DNA from 4 places in the Variovorax durovernensis genome. Region 3 is predicted to be linked to each of the others. Evidence: predicted binding sites of a transcription regulator. Region 3 holds the regulator's gene; each other region holds the start of a gene.

Region 1 (4,449 bases), 180 kb from region 3:
GCGCGGGTCCGCGCGCGCTGATCGCGGCCATGGCCGTGGTGCAGAGCCAGACGACCTCGTGCCCCTCGTCGATCAGCCAGGCCGCGGCCATCGAGGCGCTGAGCGGCCCGCAGGACATCGTGGCCGAGCGCTGCGCCGACTTCCAGGCGCGCCGCGACTTCGTGGTGGCCGCGCTGAACCGCGCGCCGGGCCTGGGCTGCCGCGTGCCCGAAGGCGCGTTCTACACCTTCGCGAGCTGCGCCGGCGTGCTCGGCAAGCGCACCCGCGGCGGCGACGTGCTGCAAAGCGACAGCGACTTCTGCCGCTACCTGCTGCAGGACTTCGAGGTGGCGGTGGTGCCGGGCAGCGTGTTCGGGCTGGCGCCGTACTTCCGCATCTCCTATGCGACTTCGATGCCGCAGCTGGAAGAAGCGTGCAAGCGCATCGTCGCGGCCTGCGAAGCCCTCGAGTGAGCTGACGAGCCGAGGCCGGCGGGCGCCTCAGCGCAGCCCGCCCACATAGCGCGGCGGCGGCGTGGGCGGCTGGCCGTCGGGCTGCCGCGCCGCCAGCCGGGCCGCGCGCGCCAGCGGCTCCATCGCCTGCTCCAGCCGCGTGGCGAGCTGGTAGAGCTCCTCGTCCTTGGTGTCGGCCGCGTGCGCGCGCGTCATGCGCACGATTTCGGCGGCGTACTCGGCGTTGGTCGCCATCCACTCGGTGTCGGTCACGCGCCCATGCTTTCGCCGCAGCGCCACGTGAAGGCGGGCTGCGAGGGCGATGCGTTCGCTTTCGGACATGGATGGCATGGTTCCTCCGTCAGTGGATCAACTCCCCAGTTGTTCTTTGTGCTGTGCAAGATCGAGGCCCAGCATTTCGCTGTCGGCTTCCACGCGCAGCCCGACCATCACATGCACCAGGAACAGCACCACCGCCGTTCCCGTTGCGCTGTAGATCGCCACGCTGCCGACCGCGATCGCCTGCGTCAGCACGTCGCCCGTGGCTCCCGAGATGCGCGCGTCGGCGAACACGCCCGTGAGCAGTGCGCCCACGATGCCGCCGATGCCGTGCACGCCGAACACGTCGAGCGAGTCGTCCGCGCCCAGCATGTGCTTCAGCCCGGTGGCGCCCCAGTAGCACGCCAGCCCCGCGATGGCGCCGATGGCCAGCGCCGCCAGCGGCGTGACGAATCCGGCCGCCGGCGTGATGGCCACCAGCCCGGCCACCAGGCCCGAGCACAGGCCCAGCAGCGAGGGGCTGCGCCGCACGATCCACTCGCCGAGCATCCAGCTCATGGCGCCGGCCGCCGCCGCGATGTGCGTCACCAGCATCGCCAGGCCCGCGCGCCCGTCGGCCGCCACCGCCGAGCCCGCATTGAAGCCGAACCAGCCGACCCACAGCAGGCCCGCGCCCATCATGGTGAACGCCAGGTTGTAGGGCTCGAAGGCCTCGCGCCCGTAACCCTTGCGCGGGCCCAGCGCGTAGGCGCACACCAGCCCCGCGATGCCCGCGTTGACGTGCACCACCGAGCCGCCCGCGAAGTCGAGCGCGCCCATCTGCGCGAGCCAGCCGCCCGGCTCCCACACCCAGTGCGCGATCGGCGCATAGACCAGCACGCTCCACAGCAGCGCGAACCACAGCACCGCCGAGAAGCGCATGCGCTCGACGAAGGCGCCGAGCACCAGCGCGGTGGTGATGATCGCGAAGGTCAGCTGGAACATCGCGTAGACCGACTCCGGCACGTTGGGCGCGACGTGGCTCACCGCCACCTGGCCGGCCTCCTTCAGGTATTCGAAGCCCGAGAACCAGAAGCGGCCCGCGCCGCCGAGCCACGGCCAGCCTTCGGTGAAAGCCAGCGAGTAGCCCACCGCGAACCACGTCAGCGACACCGCCGCGGCGACTGCCACCACGGCCGCCATCGTGGCCAGCACGTTCTTGCGGCGCACCATGCCAGCGTAGAAGAGCGCGATGCCGGGCAGCGTCATCAGCAGCACCAGCGCGGTCGAGGTCATCATCCAGGCGGTGTCTGCCGCGTTGATGGAGGCTTGCGATGCCAGTGCCATGGTCGTTTCTTCTTCGAGTGTTGGACTGTGGCTGGACGTGCACAAGTCGTGCCACGTCGTTAACTAGCAGAAACACTTTGGTTTGCGAATCTGCCTTCCGAGTTAATGCAAAGCGGGTAATTCCTAATGCACTGGGCCGGTGCACGCCCTAAAGTCACGCCACTCGCGAACGGGCCCTGCTCGTGCTGCCGAGGGTCCGAGGAGACAGTTTCCAAGCAACTAGAAAAAAATGCTTCAAAGGCTCCGTACGAGATGCCGTGTTTGAGTTTGAAAGGCGCCGCTGGTCGGCGCCTTTTTTATGCCCGCACGGCCTGAAACGACGCCGTCTCCTGCTACTGTTTTGATAGCGCCACCAGGTGAGAGAATCCGCCCCCTATGGAAATGCTGGTGGTGACGGGGGCCTCGCTGCTCGCGGGTTTTGTCGATTCGCTCGTGGGCGGAGGCGGGCTGATTCTGGTGCCGGCGTTGTTTGCCGTGTTCCCAGGTGCACCACCGGCCACGCTGCTGGGCACCAACAAGAGTGCGTCGATATGGGGCACGGCCGCCGCCGCCGCGCAATTCAGCCAGCGGGTGCAGATGCGCTGGGGCGCCCTGTGGCCGGCCGCGCTGCTCGGTTTTGTCGGCTCGATGCTGGGCGCCTGGGGCGTCACGCTGTTTCCGGGCGACTTTCTGCGCCGCGCGCTGCCGGTCATTCTGCTGGGCGTGCTGCTCTACACGCTGGCGCGCAAGGACATGGGCCGGCTGCATGCGCCACGCTTCAGCGGCCGTGCCGAGACGCTGGCGGCCTGCACCATCGGTTTGTCCATCGGGTTCTACGACGGTTTCTTCGGCCCGGGCGCCGGCAGCTTCCTGGTGTTCCTGTTCGTGCGCTGGATGGGCTACGACTTCCTCAACGCCTCGGCCTCGGCCAAGATTATCAACACCCTGACCAACGCCGCCGCGCTGATATTGCTGGCCGCCAAGGGCCACGTCTGGTGGCACTACGGGCTGGTGATGGCGGTGGCCAACGTGGCGGGCAGCCTGCTGGGCACCCGCGTGGCGCTCAGGCACGGCGCGGGCTTCGTGCGGGTGGTGTTCATCGTGGTGGTGAGCGCGCTGATCCTCAAGACGGCCTACGACGCGTTCCTCAAATGAAAACGGCCCGGAACTCCGGGCCGTTTCTTTCCAGAAACACCGCGGAACCGGCTCTGCCGGCCCACAGGTGTTGCCCCCGGTAGGGGGAAGGCGAAGCGACACGAAGTGCGCGCAGCCTGGGGGCGAGCCTATTCCTCCACGAAGGCTTCCTCGCGCTTGGCCTTGATGGCCGGCAGCAGCACGATACCCAGCAACGCCACGGCGGCCACCAGCAACCCGGCCGACAGCGGCCGCGTGACGAACACGCTCCAGGCGCCGCGCGACAGCAGCAGCGCGCGCCGCAGGTTCTCTTCCATCATCGGCCCCAGGATGAAGCCCAGCAGCAGCGGTGCCGGCTCGGTGCGCAGCTTGATGAACAGGTAGCCGATGAAGCCGAAGGCCGCCACCATCCACACGTCGAAGGTGTTGTTGTTGGTCGAGTACACGCCGATGGCGCAGAACAGCACGATCGCCGGGAACAGGAACTTGTAGGGCACCGTCAGCAGCTTGATCCACATGCCGATCAGCGGCAGGTTCAGGATGATCAGCATCGCGTTGCCGATCCACATCGAGGCGATCAGGCCCCAGAACAGCTCGGGGTTGCTGGTCATCACCTGCGGGCCGGGCTGGATGTTGTGGATGGTCATAGCGCCCACCATCAGCGCCATCACCGCGTTGGGCGGAATGCCCAGCGTCAGCAGCGGGATGAAGGAGGTCTGCGCGCCGGCGTTGTTGGCCGACTCGGGCGATGCCACGCCGCGGATGTTGCCCTTGCCGAAGGGCACTTCGCCGGGGCGCATCTTGATCTTCTTCTCCAGCGCATACGAGGCGAACGAAGCCAGCAGGGCGCCGCCGCCCGGCAGGATGCCCAGGGCCGAACCCAGCGCGGTGCCGCGCAGCACCGCGGGCGTCATGCGCTTGAAGTCTTCCTTGGTCGGCCACAGGCCCTTGACCTTGTGCGTGAACACTTCGCGCTCGTCGTCCGGCTGCGAGAGGTTGCCGATGATTTCGCCGTAGCCGAACACGCCCATGGCGATGACCACGAAGCCGATGCCGTCGGTCAGCTCGGGGATGTCGAAGCTGTAGCGCGCCACGCCCGAGTTCACGTCGGTGCCGACCAGGCCGAGCAGCAGGCCCAGCACGATCATCGCGATGGCCTTGAGCAGCGAGCCCGAAGCCAGCACCACGGCGCCGATCAGGCCCAGGATCATCAGCGAGAAATATTCGGCGGGGCCGAACTTGAAGGCCAGCTCGGTCAGCGGCGGTGCGAAGGCGGCCAGGATCAGCGTGCCCACGCAGC
Region 2 (4,449 bases), 1.3 Mb from region 3:
CGCGCGGCGCGCTCGATGCGTGGCCGCTGCTGGCCAGCTTCTGGGCCTGGATCGGCCGGCTTTTCTCGGGCGACGTGACGGCCATGCTGGCGCCGCTGGTCGTGGTGTTTGCCGCCACGCCGCTGATCGTGGTGGTCTCGCTGCTCATCGTGGCCGGTTTCATGGCCCCCGCGCTGACCCGGCTGGTGGGCGAGCGCCGCTTTCCCTCGCTGGAGCAGAAGAAGGGCGCCTCTTTCTTCGGCAGCGTGGCCCGATCGCTCGCAGTCACCATCCTGGCGCTGGTCGCCCTCGTGGTTTCGATGCCGCTGTGGCTCATTCCACCACTCGTGCTCATCTTGCCGCCGCTCATCTGGGGCTGGCTAACCTACCGCGTCATGAGCTTCGACGCGCTGGCCGAGCATGCCAGCCCCGAGGAGCGCGCCACCCTGCTGCGCACGCACCGGCTGCCGCTGCTGTGCGTGGGCGTGCTGTGCGGCTACCTGGGCGCGGCGCCGAGCATCGTCTGGGCCTCGGGCCTGCTGTTCGCCGCCGCCTTCTTCGTGCTGGTGCCGATCGCCATCTGGATCTACACACTGGTCTTTGCCTTTTCGGCGCTCTGGTTCGCGCACTACTGCCTCGACGCGCTCGCGCAACTGCGTGCCCAGCGCGCGGTGGCCGCTGCGGCATCGGGCGCGGGCGGCGCCCCGGCCCTCGAGGCCGCGGAAGCCAACAGGGCCGCTCTTTCTCAATGGGGTTCACCATGACACGCGCATTCGGTCTCATCGTCGTCGGCGACGAGATCCTCTCCGGCAAGCGGGCCGACAAGCACATGGCCAAGGTCATCGAACTGCTCGCCGCACGCGGCCTGCAGCTCAGCTGGGCCGAATACGTGGGCGACGAGCCCGCGCGCATCACCGCCGCGCTCGAGCGGGCCTTCGCTTCGGGCGACGTCGTCTTCTCGACCGGCGGCATCGGCGCCACGCCCGACGACCACACTCGCCAATGCGCCGCCAAGGCCCTGCGCGTGCCGCTGGCGCTGCACCCCGAGGCCGAGCTGCTGATCCGCGAGCGCATGCAGGACACCGCGCGCGAGCAGGGCGTGCCCTACGAGCCCGACCGCTCCGACAACGTGCATCGGCTCAACATGGGCGTGTTCCCGCAGGGCGCCACGCTCATCCTCAACCCGTACAACAAGATCCCCGGCTTCAGCGTCGGCGACGTGCACTTCGTGCCGGGCTTCCCGGTCATGGCCTGGCCGATGATCGAGTCCGTGCTCGACGCCCGCTATGCCGACCTGTTCACCCGCAACGCGGTCGCCGAGAAGTCGGTGATCGTTTTCGGTGCCATGGAGGCCACCCTGACCCCGCTGATGCAGGCCATCGAAGACACGCATGCCGGAGTCAAGGTATTCAGCCTGCCCAGCGTCGACCACCCCCAATACGGGCGGCACATCGAGCTGGGCGTGAAGGGCGACCCTGGCCGGCTCGATGCCGCCTATGCCCAGCTGATCGAAGGCCTGCACACCTTTGATGCCAAGCTCGGCCCCGAATTGGTGCGTTAATTCCTATTGCACCAAGTTGGTGATATTTCTTGGCTATTTGTGGTTCGCTTTGGTGAACAAGGCCTCATCCAGTGAGGTGACAATGGCACAGAAACTGCATCCCTCGTCCCTGTATTCCTAACCACCATCCAACTCAGGAGAAACTGATGGCAAAGACCGTCGCCGATGTACTCAAGCTCGTCAAGGAAAACGAGGTCAAGTTCGTCGACTTCCGCTTCACCGACACCCGCGGCAAAGAGCAGCACGTGACCGTGCCGGTCTCGGCCTTCGATGAAGACAAATTCACCTCGGGCCACGCATTCGACGGCTCGTCCATCGCCGGCTGGAAGGGTATCGAAGCCTCGGACATGCAGCTCATGCCCGACCCCAACACCGCCAACATCGACCCCTTCTTCGAAGAAACGACGCTGATCCTGACCTGCGACGTGATCGACCCCGCCGACGGCAAGGCCTACGAGCGCGATCCGCGTTCGCTCGCCAAGCGCGCCGAGGCGTACATGAAGGCTTCGGGCCTGGGCGACACCGCCTTCTTCGGTCCGGAACCCGAATTCTTCGTGTTCGACGGCGTCCGCTGGAAGAACGACATGTCGGGCTGCTTCGTGAAGATCGAGTCCGAAGAAGCCTCGTGGAATACCGACAAGGAATATGAGCACGGCAACACCGGCCATCGTCCCGCGGTCAAGGGCGGCTACTTCCCGGTTCCCCCGGTCGACAGCTTCCAGGACATGCGCTCGGAAATGTGCCTGGTGCTCGAATCGCTCGGCATCCCGGTCGAAGTGCATCACCATGAAGTGGCCAACGCCGGCCAGATGGAACTCGGCACCAAGTTCAGCACGCTCGTGCAGCGCGCCGACTGGGTCCAGCTGCAGAAGTACGTGATCCACAACGTGGCCCACGCCTACGGCAAGACCGCCACCTTCATGCCCAAGCCCATCGTCGGCGACAACGGCTCCGGCATGCACGTGCACCAGTCGGTCTGGAAGGACGGCAAGAACCTGTTCGCAGGCGACGGCTACGCGGGCCTGTCGGACTTCGCGCTGCACTACATCGGCGGCATCATCAAGCACGCCCGTGCCCTGAACGCCATCACGAACCCCGGCACCAACAGCTACAAGCGCCTGGTGCCCGGCTTCGAAGCCCCGGTGAAGCTGGCCTACTCGGCCAAGAACCGCTCGGCCTCGATCCGCATCCCGTTCGTGGCCAACCCGAAGGGCCGCCGCGTCGAAGCGCGCTTCCCCGATCCGCTGATGAACCCGTACCTGGGCTTCGCCGCGCTGCTGATGGCCGGCCTGGACGGCGTGGAAAACAAGATCCATCCGGGCGAAGCCGCCAGCAAGGACCTGTACCACCTGCCGCCGGAAGAAGACGCGCTGATCCCGACCGTCTGCCACAGCCTCGACCAGGCCCTGGAATACCTGGACAAGGACCGTGCGTTCCTGACCAAGGGCGGCGTGTTCACCGACGCGTACATCGACGCGTACATCGAACTGAAGATGCAGGAAGTCACGCGCTTCCGCATGGCGACGCACCCCGTCGAGTTCGACATGTACTACTCGCTCTGATCGACGAGCAAACAGCCTTCACAGGCATGTAAGTCAAAAGGACGGCCTCGGCCGTCCTTTTTCCTTGGGGCGGAACATCAGGGCTCCGGGTGCGTCGAATTGCATGAAAATGCGCCTTTGTCGCGCCTCCATAGATACACATGAAGACAGCTTCTCTCTTTTTACTGGCCGGTTCACTCCTGATCGCGTTGCCGGCGGTTGCGCAGGAACGCGTCTGGCGCTGCGGCAACGAATACACGAACAACGCGACCGTGGCCCAGCAAAAGGGCTGCAAGGTCCTCGAAGGCGGCAACGTCACGGTGGTGCAGGGCACCCGGGCTTCGGGGGGCGGATCGGCATCGTCGTCGGGCGCTTCCACGGCGGCGCGCGCGCCGGCCGGCAGCCCGCGTGTCGAAGGCGTCGACCAGCGCGCCCGCGACGGCGAGGCCCGCTCCGTGCTCGAGTCCGAGCTGAAGAAGGCCGAGGCCCGCCAGGCCGAGCTGCTGAAGGACTACAACAACGGCGAGCCCGAGAAGCAAGGCAGCGAAGGCCGCAACTACCAGAAGTACCTCGACCGCGTGGCCGACATGAAGGCCGAGATCGCGCGCAACGAGAGCGACATCGCAGGCATCCGCCGCGAAATCAACCGGCTGCCGCCCCGGCAGCAATAACCAGCAAGCGCAAGCAAGAAACCTCTATGGCATTCGGGAAGAAGGCGACCGGCGCCAATCCGCGCTTCCAGTCCTTCGACCTGCTGTCCACCCTGATCGCGGTGGTCAACAGCAACGGCTCCGTGCTGTTTGCCAACGCAGGCCTCGAAGACGCACTCGGCACCTCGCGCCGCACGCTGGAAGGCTCGCAGTTCGGCGCGTGCTTTCATGAGCCGCAGGTGCTGCGCACCGCCATCGACGGCGCGAGCAGCAACGACTTTGCAACGCTGCGCTACGAGGCCTTCCTGCGCCGCGTCAACCACGAGCTCATGCCCGTGCAGGTCACGCTCGCGCAGGGCGACAAGAAGGGCGAGCTCATCATAGAGATGTCGCCGCTCGAGCAGCAGGTGCGGCAGGACCGCGAAGAGCGCCTCATCGACCAGGCGCAGGCGAACAAGGAACTCATCCGCAACCTCGCGCATGAGATCAAGAATCCGCTGGGCGGCATTCGCGGCGCGGCGCAGCTGCTGCAGATGGAGGTCGAGTCGCGCGACCTCATCGAATACACCCAGGTCATCATCCACGAGGCCGACCGGCTGCAGACGCTGGTCGACCGCCTGCTGGCGCCGCACCGCCGTCCTCACGTGGTGGGCGACGTCAACATCCACGAAGTGTGCGAGCGCGTGCGCTCCGTCATCCTCGCGGAGTTCCCGCGCGA
Region 3 (4,449 bases):
ACCAAGGTGCTGCAGGTCGTGAACTACCTCGTGGGTGAAGCGAAAAAGGGCTGATGCCCAGGCTCCGCGCACTTCGTGCCGCTGCGCCCCTCACCGGCCCGCTTCGGCGGGCTTTTTCATCTGTGCGTGCGGGTTGACGCAATCAGCCGCATACAATGCCGAGCAAGTTTCGTGCCTCTATGACATTGCATTCTTACTCCACCACTCCCTTCCTGCGTCGCGTCGGCCGCCTGGCTGCCGCCGCGTTGCTGCTGGCCGGCCTTGCCTCGGGCGCCCTGGCCGAGACCGCCGACCGCAGCAAGCCGATGAACATCGAGTCGGATGCCATGCGCTACGACGACCTCAAGCAGACCAGCGTGTTCACGGGCAACGTGCTGGTAACAAAAGGCACGATCATCATCCGCGGCGCGCGGCTCGATGTCCGCCAGGACGCCGAGGGCTACCAGTACGGCGTGGTCACGGCGGCGCCCGGCAAGCGGGCCTACTACAAGCAGAAGCGCAACGCACCTGACGAGTGGATCGAGGGCGAATCCGAAGTCATCGAGTACGACAGCCGCGCCGACAACGTCAAGTTCATCCGCAACGCAGAAATGCGCCGCCTGCTCGGTTCGACGCCGAACGACGTGAGCACCGGCGCCCTGATCGTCTACGACCAGAGCAACGACACCTACACGGTCAACGGTTCCACCGTGCCGCCGAACACCGCGGTCAACGCGTCGTCCCCGAGCGGCCGCGTCAAGACCATCCTGACACCCAAGGCCGCCACGGCGCCCGCGCCCGGCGCTCCCGCCGGAGCCAAGCCCGCCGCGCCGGCAGCGTCCACGCCGGCACCCGGCACGGGCCTGCGCTCGACCACCACGCTCGGTGGCGATGGAGAAACCCGCAAGTGATCGAAACCGCTGGAACCCAGGAAGCCAACGGCGCACCGGGCAGCCGCCTGGTGGCGCGCGGCCTGAAGAAGAGCTATGGCAGCCGCACGGTCGTGAAGGACGTCTCGCTCGACGTGCAGAAGGGTGAAGTCGTCGGGCTGCTCGGCCCCAACGGCGCCGGCAAGACCACCTCGTTCTACATGATCGTCGGGCTGGTGCGCGCCGATGCGGGCGACATCACCATCGACGGCGAGCCCATCGCCCACATGCCCATCCACCGCCGCGCGCGCATGGGCCTGAGCTACCTGCCGCAGGAAGCCTCGATCTTCCGCAAGCTCACGGTCGAGGAAAACGTGCGCGCCGTGCTCGAACTGCAGCATGAGCCCGACGCGAGCGGCAAGCTCGTGCCGCTGTCCAAGCAGCACATGGAAGAGCGCCTGTCCGAACTGCTGGCCGACCTGCGCGTCGACCATCTGCGCGATTCGCCCGCGCTGGCGCTGTCGGGCGGCGAACGCCGCCGCGTCGAGATCGCACGCGCCCTGGCCACCCAGCCGCGCTTCATCCTGCTGGACGAGCCCTTCGCCGGCATCGACCCGATCGCCGTGATCGAAATCCAGCGGATCATCAGCTTCCTGAAGGAGCGCGGCATCGGCGTGCTCATCACCGACCACAACGTGCGCGAAACGCTGGGCATCTGCGATCACGCGTTCATCATCAGCGACGGGCATGTGCTGGCACAAGGCACGCCCTCGGAGATCGTCGACAACGCCGAGGTACGCAGGGTGTACCTGGGCGAACACTTCCGGATGTGATCGTGTTGCGCGGGTCAAAGGCGAGCGTGGCCACCATCCGCGTGGGGATCCTTCGCGGGGGCCGCCGCGCGCAGCGCGCAGCCTTGGGGGGAGCAGCAATCTCATGAAGCAAGGGCTGTCCCTTCGCGTCTCGCAGCACCTGGCGTTGACGCCACAGCTGCAGCAGTCGATCAGGCTGCTCCAACTTTCCACGCTCGAACTGAGCCAGGAAGTGGAGCAGATGCTCGACGAGAACCCCTTCCTCGAGCGCACCGCGGAAGAAGCGGCGCGCGAGGAATTCGGGCTCGACACGGCCGACGCCCCCGTCGCGCGCGATGACGGCGGCGAAAGTGGCGAGGGCGGCGACGGCGAGAGCGACTTCACCCCGCCGCCGGCCAGCACTTCCGCCGCCTCGACCGAGACCGGCACCACCACCACGGCCGATTCCGACGGCCCCGCCGCCGAGATCGCCGAGCGCGAGCCCGACTGGGAAGGCGACGGCACCGTCGACATGGCGCCCGACGACAGCGAGTGGGGCAGCGACGCCCCCGCGCGCCAGAACAACCTGGGTGACGACGAGCGCGCCGATGCCACCGAGCTTGCGCGCAGCCAGGAGTCGCTGCAGTCGTTCCTGCACCGCCAGGCACTGAGCCTGCGCCTGAGCGAGAACGACAGCGCCGCGCTGCGCTTCCTGATCGAGTCGCTCAACGACGACGGCTATCTCGAAGACTCCCTGCCGGCGCTGGCCTCGGGCCTGGCCGGCGACGACAACGACCAGTTCGACGACCTGGTGCATCACTTCCAGGTGGCGCTCGGCCTGCTGCAGAGCCTGGAGCCGGTGGGCGTGGGCGCGCGCGACCTCGGCGAATGCCTGAGCATCCAGCTGCGCGCGTTGGCCGCCGAGGACGACGAAGACGAAGAACAGGCACAGGTCTACAAGACCGCCATCGCCATCTGCAAGCAGCCGATGGAGCTGCTCGCGCGGCGCGATTTCAAGCGCCTGGCCACGCTCACTCGCAGCAGCGAGGAGCTGGTGCGCTCGGCGCTGCAGGTCATCGCGCGGCTGGAGCCCAAGCCGGGGCGCCGTTTTGTCGATGTCGAGCGCAACATCGTCATTCCCGACGTGATCGTCACCAAGACCGGCCGCGGCACCAACGTCAAGTTCCGCGTCATGCTGAATCCCGAGGTCATGCCGCGCCTGCGCGTGCACGACATCTACGCCGGCGCGCTCAAGTCGCACAAGGGCGAGGGCAGCCAGGCGCTGTCGCAGCGGCTGCAGGAGGCGCGCTGGTTCATCAAGAACATCCAGCAGCGCTTCGACACCATCCTGCGCGTGAGCAACGCCATCGTCGAGCGCCAGAAGAGCTACTTCGTGCACGGCGAGCTGGCCATGCGCCCGCTGGTGCTGCGCGAAATTGCCGACGAGTTGGGCCTGCACGAATCCACCATCTCGCGCGTGACCACCGCCAAGTACATGGCCACGCCGTTCGGCACGGTCGAGCTGAAGTATTTCTTCGGTTCGGCGCTGGGCACCGAGACCGGCGGCAATGCATCGAGCACCGCGGTGCGTGCGCTGATCAAGCAGTTCGTGAGCTCGGAGAGCATCAAGAAGCCGCTGTCGGACAGCCAGATCTCCGAGATGCTCAAGGAGCAGGGCATCGAGTGCGCGCGCCGCACCGTGGCCAAGTACCGCGAGGCCCTGCGCATCGCGCCGGCCAACCTGCGCAAGGCGCTGTAGCTCGGCACACCCCCAGGCTATGCGCACTTCGTGTCGCTTCGCCAACCCCCTTGCAGGGGGCAACACCAGCGGCCCGGCAGAGCCGGTTCCGCGGTGTTCGCCGCGTGGCCATGAATGGCGAGCGGGTCTGGCCTTGGTGCTCGCTCTGGCCGTGCTGTTCGTCACCGGCTGCGCCACCTTGCCCGACGAGGCACCGCGCCCGCCCACCAAGGCCATGGCCGTGTCGGCCGACACCGCGCTCGGCAAGCTCGCGATGGCCGCCCAGCCCGACCCCGACCTGAGCGGCTTCCGTCTCATGCCCGGCGGCGACTTTGCCTTCGACACCCGCATCGAGCTCGCGCGCCGCGCCCAGCGCACGCTGGACTTGCAGTACTACCAGATCGAGAACGACGAGACCGGCCGCTACCTGCTGCGCACCCTGCGCGATGCCGCCTTGCGCGGCGTGCGCGTGCGGGTGCTGATGGACGACCTCTACACCTCCGGCGAAGACGAGCTGCTGCTCGGCTTTGCCGCCACGCCGAATGTCGAGCTGCGCCTCTTCAACCCGTTCCCGGCCGGGCGCGGCAGCCTGGTCAGGCGCTTCGCGGCGTCGCTGTTCGACTTCAGCCGCGTGAACCGCCGCATGCACAACAAGCTGTTCATCGCCGACGGCGCGATGGCGGTGGCGGGCGGGCGCAACATCGGCAACCAGTACTTCACGCGCACGGCGGGCGAGAACTTCCTCGATCTCGACACCTTCGTGACCGGCGCGCTGATCCCCCGGCTCGGCAGCCTGTTCGACCAGTACTGGAACAGCACCTACGTGCGCCCCGTGCAGTCGGTGGTGGCGAGCAGCCTTTCGCGCGAGGAGCTGCAGCGCCGCTTCGATGCCGCTACCGGCGCCGACACCACCCCGCCGCCGCCGCAACCCGCGCCCAACGACCTGCTCGGCTACAGCCCGATTGCGGACGACCTGAACGCCGGCAGGCTGGGCTTGATCTGGACCCTGGCCGAGGCCTATGCCGACTCGCCCGACCGGGTGATCGGCAAGACCGCGTCGTACGGCGGCGTG
Region 4 (4,449 bases), 5.5 Mb from region 3:
TTCTCCGCGGCGGGCTTGATGGCCGATGCGTCTTCGGGAACGTTCTCGACGAACTGGATCTTCTGGCCGATTTCCTTTTCGATCTTCACACGGGCTTCGTCGAAGGCCTGCGTCCAGCCGCCGTCGTTCTTGGGGCCGAAGTAGAGCATTGCGATCTTCGGCTTGTCCTTGAGCGTGAAGCCGTCGGCCGCAGCGGCGGGCAGCGTGGTGAAGAGCGCGCCGCCGGCTGCGAGGGTCATGGCAAGCCCGAGGACGGGGCCGTGGGAGGGAGTGCGCAGCATGAAGCAACCTTTCGTGAGGAGCATGGGAAGAGAGAAGGGGAGGAAGAAGGCTGCGTGCGGCTACATCATGAAGTTGATGCGGAACACGTTGCCTTCGGGGTCGAGCAGTACCGACTGGTACCAGTTGTAGTAAGTGACGTAAGGCGCCTTCACCAGCGTGGCGCCGGCCTCCAGCGCGGCGGGCACCATGCGGTCGACGTCGGCCTGGCTGTCGACGTCGATGTTCAGCAGGAACTTGACGCCGCGCGTGTCGGAGAACTCGCTCAGGTGCAGCAGCTCGTAGGCGTCGAGCGCGTTGAAGCCGAGGCTCGATTTGCCGGTGTCGAGGCCGCGGAAGATGGGGGAGCGGATGGCTTCTATCTCTTGGAAGCCGAACACGCGCTGGTAGAAGCCGCTTAGCGCGACCACGTCTTTGGCGAAGACGTTGACGTAGGAGAGATGAGCCATGTGTCGGTTGCCTATTGCGCGTTTGCCGGGATGCTTGTTGGGGGTGCGTGCACAGGCCACGCTGCTGGTGCGTGCCCCGAAGAACAGCGGTAAGTCATCTCAAGCCACCACCTTGGTCCCGCCGAAGGTCGTCTGCTTTACGAACTTCGACGTCAGGTGGTCTCCAGAGGAAATAGGCGCGTACTTGGCGACCTCGCCCGGTGCGAGGCAACTGGGCAGGCACTCGACCATCGCGTCGTAGTTCGGCTGGTGGAAAAACACCAGCGACTGGCGGCGGTTGGTGCTCGCCACCTCGAACGGGGGGTTGATCACGCGGTGCAGCGTGGACACCCACTGGTCGTTGGTCCACTGCATCATCAGGTCGGCGATGTTGACGACCAGCCCGCCCTCGACCTGCGGCACGTCGACCCACTGGCCTGCCTTGTTGAACACCTGCAGGCCCTTGTCGTCGGGCAGCACGATGGTGAGGCTGCCGTAGTCGCTGTGCGCGCCCGCGCGCAACTGCCCCGGCAGCGGCTGCTCGCGCTGCGGCGGATAGCTCAGCACGCGGAACATGCTGATGTGCTCGTCGATCTTGTCGTCGAAGAAAGTCTCGGGCAGCGAAAGGCCGAGCGCGAAGATGCGCATCAGCGAGCGCGAGAGATCGCTCATGGCCTCGAAGTAGCCTTCGTAGGCTTCACGGAAACCGTCGATGGGCGGCCAGCTGTTGGGCTCGAAGTGCGGGCCGGCAGCGGGGCCGCGGTGATAGTCGTCGTCGGGCACGTTCGACGGGCCGATGGAGAACGACTCCTTCAGGTCGCCGGGTGCCGCCTCTTCGAGGCTGTACGACAGCCCCTCTTCGCCGACCGCGCTGTAGCCGCGCACCGCGTCTTCGCGCGGCCTGTCGACCTTGCGCTTCTCGGCCAGCGGCATGTCGAAGAACTTGCGCGAGAGCGACGACACGCGCTCTATCAGCTCGGGCGAGATGCCGTGGTTGGTGATGACGAGAAAGCCGATGCTTCGGCAGGCTTCGTCGACTTTTCTCGCAACCGCCGACTTGCCTTCGGCGGTGCCGTCGAAGTAGGGCGCGAGATCGATGATGGGAACGGACAGCAGGGTCATGGCGGCTTCCTCATTCAGTCAGTCATGCATTCGTGCATGCGTTGGCATGCCTTTCGCCATGCAACGTCTGTGCCAGTTGGACCAAATGGACAAATCGCATTCGCCGCGTCAGCATGGTGCGCAACAGCGCCCTGTGCCGCCGGTTGCGACGCAAGGCGATGCACCGTGGCCTTACAGTGGTGCGCCGTTTGAAAATCGATGAACGTGAAGAGAAGAGCGAGGGAAGATGCCGAAGACCAAGGCGCTGGCCGCAGCCAGCAGCAGTACCGACAAACCGGCGCGCAAGCGTGCCAAGCCGGCCGTGCGCAGTGCGTCGGCCGTGAACCGGCGGCTGCGTCAGATAGAGGACAAGCGCAGCGCGATCCTCGGCGCGGCGCTGGGGCTGTTTTCGCGCTTCGGCCTGCATGGCACGTCGATCGACCAGGTGGCGGCACGCGCCGATGTGTCGAAGAGCAACCTGCTTTATTACTTCGCGAACAAGGAGGAGCTGTACGTCAACGTGCTGCGCGACCTGCTCGCGCTGTGGCTCGAACCGCTGCGCGGCTTCAGCGCAGAGCAGGACCCGGCGGAGGCGATTGGCGGGTACATCCGCCGCAAGCTGGTGGTGTCGCGCGACCGGCCCGATGCGTCGCGGCTGTTCTGCCTTGAAATGATCCAGGGCGCGCCGCTGCTGCGCGACGAACTGGACCGCGAGCTGCGCACGCTGGTGGAGAAGAAATCGGAAGTGATCCGCGCCTGGGTCGAGGCCGGCAAGCTGGCGCCGGTCGATCCGCATCACCTGATCTTCGCGCTGTGGGCGGTGACGCAGCACTATGCGGATTTCGGCGTGCAGGTGCAGGCGCTGACGGGGCACACGCTGGAAGATGCGGCGTTCTTCGAAGAGACGGTGGAGAACGTTCAGCGCATCGTGCTGCAGGGCATTACGCCGCGCTGAGTCTTTGCCTTGCTCCCTCCCCCTCTGGGGGAGGGTTGGGGTGGGGGCAAGCAGCTTGTCCATCGAGCGCTCTGCCTGCCCCCATCCCAGCCTTCCCCCAGAGGGGGAAGGAGCAATCCAAAGGGAGGGAAAAGAGGGTTCAGTGCTGCGGCGGCGCCGCGATCTCGTGATAACGCCGGTCGAAGTAGATCAAGCCCTGCGCCGCACCACCGATCGCAATCGCCACCGCCTCGCAGAACAGCACGTCGTGCGTGCCTGCACTCGTCGCGTGCACCACGCGGCAGTCGAAGGACACGGCTGCATCGTCGAGCATCGGCGAGCCGGTGGTCTTGCGGCTCCAGCAGCCGGCGGCGAAGCGTTCGTCCATTGGCGTCTTGCCGCCGAACAACGCAGACAGCGACTGGTGGCCGGCGGCCAGCACGTTCACGCACAGCACGCCGTTGGCCTTGAACGCCGGGTACACGGAAGCGGACCGGTTCAGGCACACCAGCAGTGTCGGCGGCTCGTCGGTCACGCTGCACACAGCCGATGCGGTGAAGCCGGCGCGGCCTGCCGGGCCGTCGGTGGTGATGATGTTCACCGCCGCGCCCAGGCGTGCCATCGCGTTGCGGTAGTCGGCCTTCTGCAAGCCCGGAGGCAGGCCGGCGGGGTTCGATGACGAAGAGGCGTGGGAGGCCATGGCATTCAACATGGAGAGTGACTCCTTCAGGCCAGCACGCAGGCTTCGTCGAAGGGCAGCCGCGGCAGGCGGCCGAACACCTTCGACGCATCGCCGTGGCCGAGGTTGATGAGGAAATTGACGGTCCACTCGGTGCCCTCGAAAAAAGCCGCATCGACCTTGGCCTTGTCGAAGCCCGACATCGGGCCGGCGTCCAGGCCCACCGCGCGCGCGGCCAGCAGCAGGTAGCCGGCCTGCAGGCTCGCGTTGCGGAAGGCGGTCTCGTGTGCGGCCTCCGGGCTGCCCGTGAACCAGCTGCGCGCGTCGGCATGCGGGAACAGCGTGGGCAGCTTGTCGTAGAACTTGCGGTCCCATGCAGCGATGACGGTGACCGGCGCGCTCATGGTCTTGTCGAGGTTGCCCTTGGACAGCGCGGGCGCCAGGCGCTGCTTGCCTTCGGGCGTTCGCACGAACACGAAGCGCGCGGGCGAGCAGTTGGCCGAGGTCGGGCCCAGGCTCGCGAGCGAATAGATCTGCTGCAGTTGTGCGTCGGTGACGGGCTCGTCGGTCCAGCCGTTGTGGCTGCGTGCGGCGGTGAACAGCAGCGACAGCGCTGCGTCGTCGAGTGTGGATGCAAGTGTGGTCATGCTGGAACTGCGGGTGCGGTGACCCGCGAAAGAAAGTCGAGCAGGCTGCGGTTGAAGGCTGCGGCCTCGGTCACGCTGTGGGCGTGGCCGCCATGCGGCATGAAGTCGAGCGTGACGTCGCCCAGGCCATCGGCCAGGCGCTGGGAGCAGGTCCAGGGCACGAGTGCGTCGTCCTTGGCCGCGGCCACCAATGCGGGAGCGGCGATGTCGCCCAGGCGTGCGTCGATGTCGAAGGCGCGCAAGGCGGCGATGCGCGCGCGCATGTTGGCCTCGCCGGGAAAATGGGCGAAGGCGTGATCGACTTCGTCGGCCACGCGCTGTGCGTGTTCGGCGGCCCAGGCTGCGGGGTAGAGAAAGATCGGCTGCGCTTCCACGTAGGCG

What was found. The regulator sigma-54, encoded in region 3, starts transcription at its own class of promoters, with help from an activator protein. The targets are predictions, from matches to a motif close to TGGCANGNAANCTGCTTT.
Region 1: the regulator sigma-54 is predicted to act here: its motif matches at 2,073-2,090, upstream of ACWV14_RS02305 (ammonium transporter).
Region 2: the regulator sigma-54 is predicted to act here: its motif matches at 1,624-1,641, upstream of glnA (type I glutamate--ammonia ligase).
Region 4: the regulator sigma-54 is predicted to act here: its motif matches at 1,887-1,904, upstream of ACWV14_RS29175 (isopenicillin N synthase family dioxygenase).

Annotation. Positions count from the first base shown of each region.
Region 1 is NZ_CDRNCW010000001.1:494,698-499,146, forward strand. It holds gene ACWV14_RS02295 (pyridoxal phosphate-dependent aminotransferase) at 1-452, shown strand, start outside; gene ACWV14_RS02300 (hypothetical protein) at 480-782, opposite strand; gene ACWV14_RS02305 (ammonium transporter) at 801-2,036, opposite strand; gene ACWV14_RS02310 (TSUP family transporter) at 2,412-3,170, shown strand; gene ACWV14_RS02315 (tripartite tricarboxylate transporter permease) at 3,299-4,449, opposite strand, start outside.
Region 2 is NZ_CDRNCW010000001.1:1,935,581-1,940,029, forward strand. It holds gene ACWV14_RS09195 (EI24 domain-containing protein) at 1-743, shown strand, start outside; gene ACWV14_RS09200 (competence/damage-inducible protein A) at 740-1,540, shown strand; gene glnA (type I glutamate--ammonia ligase) at 1,687-3,102, shown strand; gene ACWV14_RS09210 (hypothetical protein) at 3,243-3,752, shown strand; gene glnL (nitrogen regulation protein NR(II)) at 3,779-4,449, shown strand, end outside.
Region 3 is NZ_CDRNCW010000001.1:676,894-681,342, forward strand. It holds gene ACWV14_RS03105 (thiol:disulfide interchange protein DsbA/DsbL) at 1-54, shown strand, start outside; gene lptA (lipopolysaccharide transport periplasmic protein LptA) at 180-890, shown strand; gene lptB (LPS export ABC transporter ATP-binding protein) at 887-1,681, shown strand; gene ACWV14_RS03120 (RNA polymerase factor sigma-54) at 1,785-3,398, shown strand; gene ACWV14_RS03125 (phospholipase D family protein) at 3,535-4,449, shown strand, end outside.
Region 4 is NZ_CDRNCW010000001.1:6,161,456-6,165,904, reverse strand. It holds gene ACWV14_RS29185 (BMP family ABC transporter substrate-binding protein) at 1-281, opposite strand, end outside; gene ACWV14_RS29180 (VOC family protein) at 342-728, opposite strand; gene ACWV14_RS29175 (isopenicillin N synthase family dioxygenase) at 828-1,829, opposite strand; gene rutR (HTH-type transcriptional regulator RutR) at 2,056-2,763, shown strand; gene rutF (NADH-dependent FMN reductase RutF) at 2,903-3,454, opposite strand; gene ACWV14_RS29160 (malonic semialdehyde reductase) at 3,469-4,068, opposite strand; gene rutD (pyrimidine utilization protein D) at 4,065-4,449, opposite strand, start outside.